2 linked regions of the Halorhodospira halophila SL1 genome follow. The protein of the gene in region 1 interacts with the protein of each later gene in a pairwise test. Links are inferred from orthologs where the notes say so. Each region holds a gene or a part of one and is shown on either strand. Other genes may lie near its edges. The genes, in order: dnaA and HHAL_RS10630.

What was found.
Region 2: the proteins of dnaA (region 1) and HHAL_RS10630 interact in binary tests that used the Escherichia coli proteins (3 or more experiments, as listed by UniProt). The link is inferred for Halorhodospira halophila SL1 from one-to-one orthologs.

Annotation. Positions count from the first base shown.
Region 1 is NC_008789.1:1,332,750-1,335,588, reverse strand. It holds dnaA (chromosomal replication initiator protein DnaA), read left to right. Parts: upstream 1-664; coding sequence 665-2,014; downstream 2,015-2,839. Other genes in the region: dnaN (DNA polymerase III subunit beta), read left to right, coding at 2,235-2,839; rpmH (50S ribosomal protein L34), read right to left, coding at 295-435; rnpA (ribonuclease P protein component), read right to left, coding at 1-275. UniProt on the Escherichia coli protein: Plays an essential in the initiation and regulation of chromosomal replication. Binds in an ATP-dependent fashion to the origin of replication (oriC) to initiate formation of the DNA replication initiation complex once per cell cycle.
Region 2 is NC_008789.1:2,306,444-2,313,561, forward strand. What follows is about bases 2,575-5,387. They hold HHAL_RS10630 (phosphoheptose isomerase), read left to right. Parts: upstream 2,575-3,589; coding sequence 3,590-4,186; downstream 4,187-5,387. Other genes in these bases: HHAL_RS10620 (penicillin-binding protein activator), read left to right, coding at 2,575-3,223; HHAL_RS10625 (YraN family protein), read left to right, coding at 3,195-3,560; HHAL_RS10635 (ClpXP protease specificity-enhancing factor), read right to left, coding at 4,208-4,636; HHAL_RS10640 (glutathione S-transferase N-terminal domain-containing protein), read right to left, coding at 4,654-5,253; HHAL_RS10645 (cytochrome c1), read right to left, coding at 5,313-5,387. Outside these bases: rsmI (16S rRNA (cytidine(1402)-2'-O)-methyltransferase), read right to left, coding at 384-1,247; more of HHAL_RS10620, read left to right, coding at 1,328-2,574; more of HHAL_RS10645, read right to left, coding at 5,388-6,047; HHAL_RS10650 (cytochrome b), read right to left, coding at 6,049-7,118. UniProt on the Escherichia coli protein: Required for the timely initiation of chromosomal replication via direct interactions with the DnaA initiator protein.

The sequences.
Region 1 (2,839 bases):
CGCACCCCGACGACAAAATCGTGGTCCGGCAGGCCGCCCTGCCGGACCCGGAAACTCTCGCGGATGATCCGCTTGACTCGATGCCGCTGTATGGCCAGACGCAGCACCCGCTTGGGGACTGCCAGGCCCAGCCGCGGGCGCCCGCACTGATTCTGCCGTGCGCTAACGCGGAAGTAGCGGTTGGCTGTCCGCCATTCCGGGGCGCGAAGCACCCCCTCGAATTCCCTCCGCCGCAGCAGCCGTGCGCCCCGCGGGAACCTCTCGTCGGCCGACAAGAGGAAGCCGGGACCCGGATCAGGCCGTCGGCGTAAGACGCTTGCGCCCCTTGGCGCGGCGCCGCTTGAGCACGAGGCGGCCGCCCCGCGTGGCCATCCGGGCACGAAACCCGTGGGTTCGCTTGCGCTTGATATTACTCGGCTGGTACGTGCGCTTCATGGTTAACGACTCATTGATTGGGAAAGGGTCGGGAGGCCGTCCTCCGGCCAGTGAGCCGCGAATCTACTTCGCCATCAAGGGCCTGTCAATTGCTACAGCGACGCATGACCGGGCCTGTGGATAACGATGAAAACCTGTGGATAACCACCCCACCCCCCTTTAAACTATGCCGTCCACGATCCCCGGCCTCACCGGCCCCACCACCCGGAACAACGAGGTAGCCGTCACCATGGACGACTCGCTCTGGAGCGCGTGCCTTCAGCAATTAGAGCGCGAGATCCCCGAGCAGCAGCTCAACACCTGGATTCGTCCCCTGCAGGCGCACCTCGAGGGTGACGCCCTGCGCCTCTACGCACCGAACCGCTTCGTCCTCGACTGGGTGCGCGACAACTTCTCGGCCCGCATCGGCGAACTGCTCGCCGAAATCCGCCCCGATGAGCACCTGCGCGTAGAACTGGAGATCGGCTCGCCCCCGACGCCCGACCAGCGCGAGGCCGCCACCGGCGCCACGCGCGCCGCCCCAGCGCAGCGCAGCTCCGAGCCCCGTCAACGCCCCGTGGACTCGAACCTGAATCCCGGGTTCACCTTCGACTCCTTCGTCGAGGGCAAGTCGAACCAGCTGGCCCGCGCAGCCAGCATGCAGGTCGCCGACAACCCCGGCGGTGCCTACAACCCACTATTTCTCTACGGCGGTGTCGGACTGGGCAAGACCCACCTGATGCATGCCGTGGGCAACGCCATACGGACCGCCCGCCCGGAAGCACGTGTGCTTTACCTCCACTCCGAGCGTTTCGTCGCCGAGATGGTCAAGGCGCTGCAACACAACGCCATCAACGAATTCAAGCGCCACTACCGCAACCTGGACGCGCTGCTCATCGACGACATCCAGTTCTTTGCCGGCAAGGAGCGCTCGCAGGAGGAGTTCTTCCACACCTTCAACGCTCTGCTTGAAAGCGAGCAGCAGGTGATCATGACCTGCGACCGCTACCCGAAGGAAGTCAACGGTCTGGAGGAGCGCCTTAAATCGCGCTTCGGGTGGGGGCTGACTGTGGCCATCGAGCCGCCGGAGCTCGAGACCCGTGTTGCCATCCTCAAGAGCAAGGCCATCCGCGACGGCGTCGACCTACCCGACGAGGTGGCCTTCTTCGTGGCCAAGCGTCTACGCTCCAACGTCCGTGAGCTCGAGGGCGCCCTGCGGCGCATCACCGCCAACGCCCAGTTCACCGGTCGCGCCATTGATGTCGACTTTGCCAAGGAAGCCTTGCGGGATCTCTTGGCCCTGCAGGACAAGCTGGTCACCATCGACAACATCCAAAAGACCGTGGCCGCCTATTACAAGATCCGCGTCGGCGATCTGCTCTCCAAGCGCCGCAGCCGTTCCATCACACGACCCCGCCACATGGCCATGGTCCTGGCCAAGGAGCTGACCTCGCATTCGCTACCGGAGATCGGCGACGCCTTCGGCGGGCGCGACCACAGCACGGTTCTCCACGCCTGCCGCAACATCAAGTCGCTGATCGAAGACGACGCGCGCCTCGCCGAAGATTACGACAACCTGTTGAGAACCTTGAGCACTTAGCCCGGCGTAAGCTGTGGAAAACCTGCGGAGTGATCCAAGGGTGAATTCCATCCCCAGGTTTTCCACATACACCGCACCGCCCGCCCTGGTGTTTGTTGTGGATCTTTTCTCCCTTTTGAGACAGTGTCTTATCAACACTTTCCACAACTTGACGCGGTGCCAATAACAACAACAAGCTTTCTCTTTCCTTAAGCAGTCATTACAGCCAACGAGGACGAACATGCGCTTCGAGGTCCAACGCGAACCCCTGCTCGCCGCCCTCCAGTCGATCGTCGGCGTCGTGGAACGCCGCCAGACCCTGCCGGTTCTTGGCAACATCCGCGTCGAAGCCCGATCGCAACAGCTGCAACTCACCGCCACCGACCTCGAGGTGGAACTCGTCGCGTACCTTGAGGCCAACACGAAAGACGAAGGTGTGATCACGCTTCCAGCACGGAAATGGCTGGATATATGTCGAAATCTTCCGGAAGGTGCGTCGATCAGCATCGAAGCCAATCAGGATCGGGCGACCCTGCGCGCCGCCAGCAGCCGCTTCTCCCTGGCCACCCTGCCCGCCGATGAATTCCCCGAGGTCGAGTCCATCGGCGACACCGAGGCCGTCGAGATCCCGCGCGGCGAACTCCGCCGACTCATCGAGCGGACGCACTTTTCCATGGCGCAGCACGACGTCCGTTACTACCTCAACGGCCTGTTGCTAGAACTCACCGGGAGCGGCGCTCGCGCCGTGGCCACCGATGGCCACCGCCTCGCCCTCGCCGAGAGTGACAGCCCGGTCCAAGTGGCCCAACCCCGCCAAGTCATCGTCCCGCGCAAGGGCGTCCAGGA
Region 2 (7,118 bases), 980 kb from region 1 along the record:
TGACGCGGTGCGGAAAGCTGGTAATCTACGGGATGAGTCGGCCGGATGGCCGCTGTGTCGCAAGGCGACACGGAGGAAAGTCCGGGCTCCACAGGGCAGGGTGCCAGGTAACGCCTGGGGGGCGTGAGCCCACGGAAAGTGCCACAGAAAACAGACCGCCGATGGCCGCCGCTAGGCGGCACAGGTAAGGGTGAAAAGGTGCGGTAAGAGCGCACCGCGCGACCGGCAACGGTTCGCGGCACGGTAAACCCCACCCGGAGCAAGGCCAAATAGGGGAGCGATGGCGTGGCCCGCGCCGCTCCCGGGTAGGCCGCTAGAGGCGTGCGGAGACGCACGTCCCAGAGGAATGGCCATCCTCGACAGAACCCGGCTTACAGGCCGACTCACCCTTTCCTTTTCGGATCGACCGACTTCGCGCCCCCGGTTTGGGACTCCGCCAGCTCCAGCGCTCGCTGATACAGGGCGTTGCGCCGCCCGCCGGTCAGGCGCGCGGCCACACGGGCGGCCTGTTTCACCGCCACCCCCTCGAGCAGCAGCGCGCGCAGCGTGCTGTCGGCGTCCACGGCTGCGCCCCGCTGCGGCACCCCCTCCAGGACCACAACGATCTCGCCCCGCTGCTGGTTGCCATCCACCTCGACCCGCCTCAGCACCTCCTCCAGCGAACCACGAAGGACCGTCTCGTGCACCTTGGTCAGCTCGCGGGCCAAAACCACCGGGCGCTCCCCACCGCACACCTCGACCAGATCACGCAGACAGGCCGCAATGCGATGCGGGGCCTCGAAGAAGGCCACGGTCCGGGGCTCCTCGGCCAGCGCCTCGAGACGACTGCGCCGCGCCGTATCGCGGGCGGGGAGGAAGCCGTCGAAGACGAAGCGATCGGCGCCAAAACCGGCCACCGAGAGCGCCGCCGTCACACTGCACGGCCCGGGCACGGGTGACACCCGCTCCCCCGCATCCGCCGCTGCGGCCACCAGGCGGGCACCCGGATCGCTGAGCAGGGGCGTGCCGGCATCGCTGACCAGCGCCACATCCCGTCCGGCAGCCAGCAGACGGAGCAGGCGCGGGATCCTGGAGGCCTCATTGTGCTCGTGCAGACTCAGCAAACGCGCCCGAAGACCGTACTGCTCCAGCAGCCGGCCGGTCCGGCGCGTATCCTCAGCCGCCACCCACTCGACATGGCGGAGGATCTCGGCTGCCCGTCGACTCAGATCCCCAAGGTTCCCGATGGGGGTCGCCACAACCCACAGCGCGCCGCCGCCGTTTGACACAGGCGCGACGGGCGCCGGATACTCCGAAGGCTTATCCACAGGCTTCTCCGACGGTTCCCATGACCTGCCCCACGCGCGTTCTTCAGTTCCTGATCGTGGCCGCGCTGCTGGCGGCACTCTACAGCTGTGCCCCGACGCCGGTCACGCCCGCCGACACACCGGAGCAGAGCGAGGCGCAGGCAGACGACGCCCGCGCCGCGGGTGACGCTGCCCGTGCTGCGGAACTCTATGATGCGGCAGCGGAGGGCTACGAGGAAGCCGCGGACCGCAATCGAGTCAGCATCGCCGCTGCCCGCAGCTGGCTCGAGGCTGAAGAGCGGGACGCCGCGACCACGGCGTTGGCCCGGGTCGACCCCGAACACCTCGGCGAATCGGACCGGGACCGCTTCACCCTCGCCCGAGCCCAACTGGCCCTGCAGCGCGAGCGCCCAGATCTCGCCGCGTCCCTCCTCGACAACCTGGCGGAACCGCCGGCCGGCGAGGAGGCCGACTACCACCGCCTGCGCGCCGCAGCGGCGGCGGTCATGGACGACCACCTGAAGGTCGCTGAACAGCGCGTGGCCCTGGAGCAGCACCTGGAGACCCCGTCACAGCGAGAGGAAAACCGCAACCTCATCTGGCAGGCCCTGGGCCGCACCCCCGCCCCGCAGCTGCAGGAGATCGACCCGGACGACGACACCTACGGCGGCTGGGTGCGGCTGGCACAGATCGCCCGCAGCCACCGCCTCGACCCGGAGCGACTCGAGGAGGCGGTATCCGACTGGGAGGCGGCCTTCCCGGACCACCCAGCCCGCGACCACCAGGCCACCGAGCTGATCACCCGGTTCCACGAGCGGATCCGCCGCCCCGAGCGCGTTGCCCTGCTGCTGCCGCTGAGTGGCGATTTCCGCGAAGCCGGCCGGGCGGTGCGCGACGGGATCCTCTCCGCCTATTTCAGCGACAACAACCAGCGCCCGGAGATCACCGTCCACGACACCGGCGGCGATCCGGAGCGTGCGCTGGAGGCCCTGGCCGAGGCCCGCGAGGCCGACAGCGACGCGGTGATCGGCCCCCTCACCCGCGGCGCCGTCCGGGCGATCGCCGACGCGGACGAGAGCCCGCCGACCCTGGCCCTGAACACCCTCGATGACAATGGCACCGCGGAGCACCTCTATCAGTTCGCGCTCACCCCGGAAACCGACGCGCGACAGGCGGCGCTGCACGCGCAACGGCGCGGCTGGAGCAGTGTGGTCATCCTCGCCCCGCGAACCGACTGGGGGGAACGAGTCCAGCGGGCGTTCCAGGAGGCCTTTGAAGAGACCGACGGCACCGTGCTTCAGAGCGAAGCCTACGACGCGGGTGACGCTGACTTCTCCGGGCCGATCCGGGAAGTGCTCAACCTGCGCGTCAGCAGCCTGCGCCACCAGGAACTCACCCGAACCCTGGGACAGTCGCTGGAGTATCAACCGCGCCGCCGCCAGGACGTGGACGCCATCTTCCTCGCCGCCTCGCCCGAGGCGGGGCGGCTGCTGCGCCCACAGCTCGAGTACCACCACGCCCAGGACGTGCCGGTGCTCTCCACCGCTCACATCTACGGCGGCGCCCCTCGCCCCGAGGAGGACCGCGACCTCGACGGCCTGCACTTCGTCGACGGCCCCTGGCTGGTCGGCCGGTCGCTGGGCATCCCGGAGGCGCTGGAACGCGAACGGCTCGCCGAGCTACTCGGTGACGTCCTGCGCCGCGAGGCCCGTCTAGTGGCCCTGGGTATCGACGCCTACCGCATCTTCCCGTACCTCGAGGTCCTCAGCGAACACCCAGAGGAGCGCTTGGACGGGCTGACTGGCAAACTCCACCTGAACAGCGAGCGCGTGGTCGAGCGCGAGCTGGTCGCCGCGCGGTTTGTCCGCGGCCGACCGGTATTCGAACAACCGGCCACGGAGGGCGGCGATGATGGCCCCACAGACGACGCGGAATGACCCACGGCAGCGCGGCCAAGAGGCCGAGGAGCGCGCGCGCGCCTACCTCGAAGGGCAGGGGCTGCAGACCCTGGCGCGGAACTTCCGGACCCGCCGGGGCGAGATCGATCTGATCATGGCCGACGGCGGCGTCACGGTGTTCGTCGAGGTCCGCCGCCGCAGTCACCCCGGGTACGGCGGCGCAACGGCCTCCGTGGATCGGCGCAAGCGCCAGCGCCTGAGCCGTGCCGCCAGCGCCTGGCTGGCCCGGCACCCCGGGTGGGCCCGTTTCGATGTAGTCGCCACGGACGGCCACGAGGTGCACTGGGTGCGCGATGCATTTCGGGAAGAAAGCTAAGGCGCCCGGCAAGACGAAAGCGAGGATCCATGGATTCCCACGAACGCGTGGCACAGCTCTTCCACGACAGCATCCGCGCCAAGCAGGATGCCCTGGACCGCATCGCCCCGGACATCGTACGCGCTGGCCGGGCCATGGCCAGGGCCCTGGGGGCAGACCGCAAGATCCTGATCTGCGGCAACGGCGGCTCTGCGGCGGACGCCCAGCACTTCTCCTCGGAGCTGCTCAACCGCTTCGAGATGGAGCGCCCCGGGCTACCCGCTATCGCGCTCACCACCGACTCTTCCACGCTGACGTCGGTGGCCAACGACTACCACTACGATGAGGTCTTCGGCCGGCAGATCCGCGCCCTCGGCCACGAGGGGGACATCCTGTTGGCCATCTCGACCAGCGGAGGGTCAGGCAACATCGTTGCCGCACAGCAGGCCGCGGCCGAACGGGGCATGATCACCGTCGCCCTCAGCGGCCGCGACGGCGGCACGCTGGCCGAGACGCTCTCCGCCGAGGACATCGAGATCCGTGTGCCGAGCGAGACCACGGCCCGAATTCAGGAGGTCCACCTGCTGGTGATCCACTGCCTGTGCGACCTGATCGATCGCACCCTGTTCGGTGGCCCGGGCGGCTAGCGCCGCCCTCGGGGCAACCGTCTATTTGACCACGCGCAGATTGGGCCGCTTGCCCCCGCTGGGGCCGTCCGGCGGCCCGTCGTGGTCATCGTCACTGTCCTGCCCCGCGTCCAGGGCCTCGTACTCCTCCGACTCGGCGTCATCGCCCTCACCGAAGAGCATGCCCTGCCCGTTCTCCCGGGCATAGATGGCCATGACCGCGTTCACCGGCACCTGAACACCGCGCGGCACACCACCGAAACGGGCACGGAAGACGATCTCGTCGTTGCCCATGTTCAGCCCCTGGACCGCCCGCGGTGCCACATTCAGCACCAGTCGGCCGTCCTCGGCGTATTCCAGCGGGGCGTCGACATCCTCCCGACTGGCATCCACCAGCAGATAGGGGGTGTAACCGTTATCGGCGATCCACTCGTAGATCGCCCGGATGAGGTAGGGACGACTCGGGGTCATTGGTGCGCCTCCTGCCTTCACGCACGCAGGGCCTGCTCCTCGCGGGTCAGACTGATGCGGAAGGCGTCGGTTGCAAACTGCTGTTCGGCGTACTGAGTGATCGCCGCTGCAGGCTCCGGGAGGTCGACCCCGGCGGCGGGCAAACGCCATAGCAGCGGCAGGATCGTAAGATCCATGATTGTCAGCTCGTCGCTGAGGAAGTACGGCTGGCCCTCGAAGAGCTCGGCAGCCGCCACCAGGCTCTCGGTCAGGGCGCGGCGGGCCTGCTGCGTCTGCGCCCCCGTACCGTCCTCGATTTGATCGTAGAGCGCGTACCAGTCGCGCTGCATGCGGTGGACCACCAGCCGCGCCTTCGCCCGGCTCACCGGGTCGACGGGTAACAGCGGCGGGTGCGGATACCGCTCATCCAGGTAGTCGATGATGATCTCGGGGTGGTAGAGCGCGATGTCTCGGTCCACCAGCGTGGGCACGTCCCCGTAAGGGTTGTGCTCCAGCAGGGCGGTCGGCGGCTGGTCCGGATCGACCGGGACACGCTCGGCCTCGACCCCCTTGAGGGCCAGGGCCAGCCGGGCCCGATGGCTGTGTATGCATTGCGCTCCGGTATAGAGGCGGATCACGGGCCCTCCGGCGACCGTTTTGCGGGGTGGCCCGGAGTCCCCGGGCCACCCCACCCGGGTCACTTCTTGATGCCTCTCCAGAACTCCTTGTACAGGAGGTAGAAGACACCGGTCATGACGATCAGGAAGAGGATCACCCAGACCCCCATCCGCTCACGGTCCGCCCGGATGGGCTCGCCGGCGTAGGAGAGGAAGGCGGTGAGCTGGGCGGTGACCTCGCGGTACTCCTCCTCGCTCAGCTTGCCCTCGGCACCCTCGATGATCTCGAAGTCAACGATGTGGCCATCGTCGTCCTTGACCGCCTTCTGATCGCCCTGCAGGGCGAACAGGATGTGCGGCATCGAGGTCCCTTCCTGGACATAGTTGTTGTAGCCCACCTCGGCGTCTTCATCCACGTAGAAGGTGTTGAGGTAGGTGTAGATCCAGTCATCACCGTGGATGCGGGAGGTCAGCGAGAGGTCCGGCGGAGTCAGCCCGAACCAATTCTCGCCATCCTCGGGATCCATGGGCGAGATGATCGGCTCGTGCAACTCGAAGTTGCCGCGCATGATCTTCTCTTCGACCCAGTCCTCGTCCTCGCCGACGTCATCGGCCAGCCGCTGGTAGCGCAGGTACTCCACCGAGTGGCACCCGACGCAGTAGTCGGCAAACAGCTCGGCACCCTTGCGGATGGACTCCCGGTCGTGGTGGCTGATGTTCGGTTCCATCATCCCCACCTCGGCCTTCACCGCGCCGGTGAAGGCCAGGGCGAGGAATGCACTCAGTGCGATTCCGGTCTTCTTTTTCATGCTCATGTCAGACGGTCACCCTTTCCGGAACAGGCTTCGTCTTCTCGAACCCGAAGTAGGTGTAGGCCCAGAGGAAGACGAAGAACCCGAAGTAGATCACGGTCGAGATCTGGCTCAACAGGATCGGCAGACCCGTGGGCTCCTCCATGCCGGCCCAGGTCAGCACCAGGAAGGACACCGTGAAGGCAGCCAGCGCGACCTTGAAGCCGAGACCGCGGTAGCGGATGGACTTCACCGGACTGCGGTCGATCCAGGGCAGGAACAGCAGGATGCCCGGCGCCGCCAGCATGACAATCACGCCCAGGGCCTCGCTCGGGATCGACTGCAGCATGGCGTACCACGCCGTGAAGTACCAGATCGGGTGGATCACCTCGGGCGTCTGCAGCGGATTCGCCTCCTGGAAGTTCGGCGCCTCGATGAAGTAGCCGCCGAAGGTCGGGGCGAAGAACATCACCGCGCAGAACAGGATCAGGAAGATGCCCCAGCCGAACATGTCCTTGGCCACGACGTAGGGGTGGAAGCCAACGCCGTCGATGGGCTTGCCGTTCTCATCCTTGTTCTGCTTGATCTCGACGCCGTCAGGACTGCTGGAGCCGACGTGGTGCAGTGCAACGATATGCACGAACACCAGCGCGATCAGGACCAGCGGCAGCGCCACCACGTGGAGGGCGAAGAGCCGGCCGAGCGTCGCCTCGTTGACGACGAAGCCGCCCTGAAGCCAGACCACCAGCTCGTCACCGACCACCGGGATCACACCAGCCAGCGCGATGATCACCTGCGCCGCCCAGTAGGACATCTGCCCCCAGGGCAGGACGTAGCCCATGAACGCCTCGGTCATCATGACCAGGTAGATCAGCACACCGGTGATCCAGAGCAGCTCACGCGGCTTCTTATAAGAGCCGTAGAGCAGCCCTCGGTACATGTGCAGATACACAACCAGGAAGAACGCCGACGCGCCCGTCGTGTGCATGTAGCGCATCAACCAGCCCCAGTCCACGTCGCGCATGATGAACTCCACGGAGGAGAACGCGCGCTCGACGGAGGGCTGGTAGTAGAACATCAGCCAGATGCCGGACA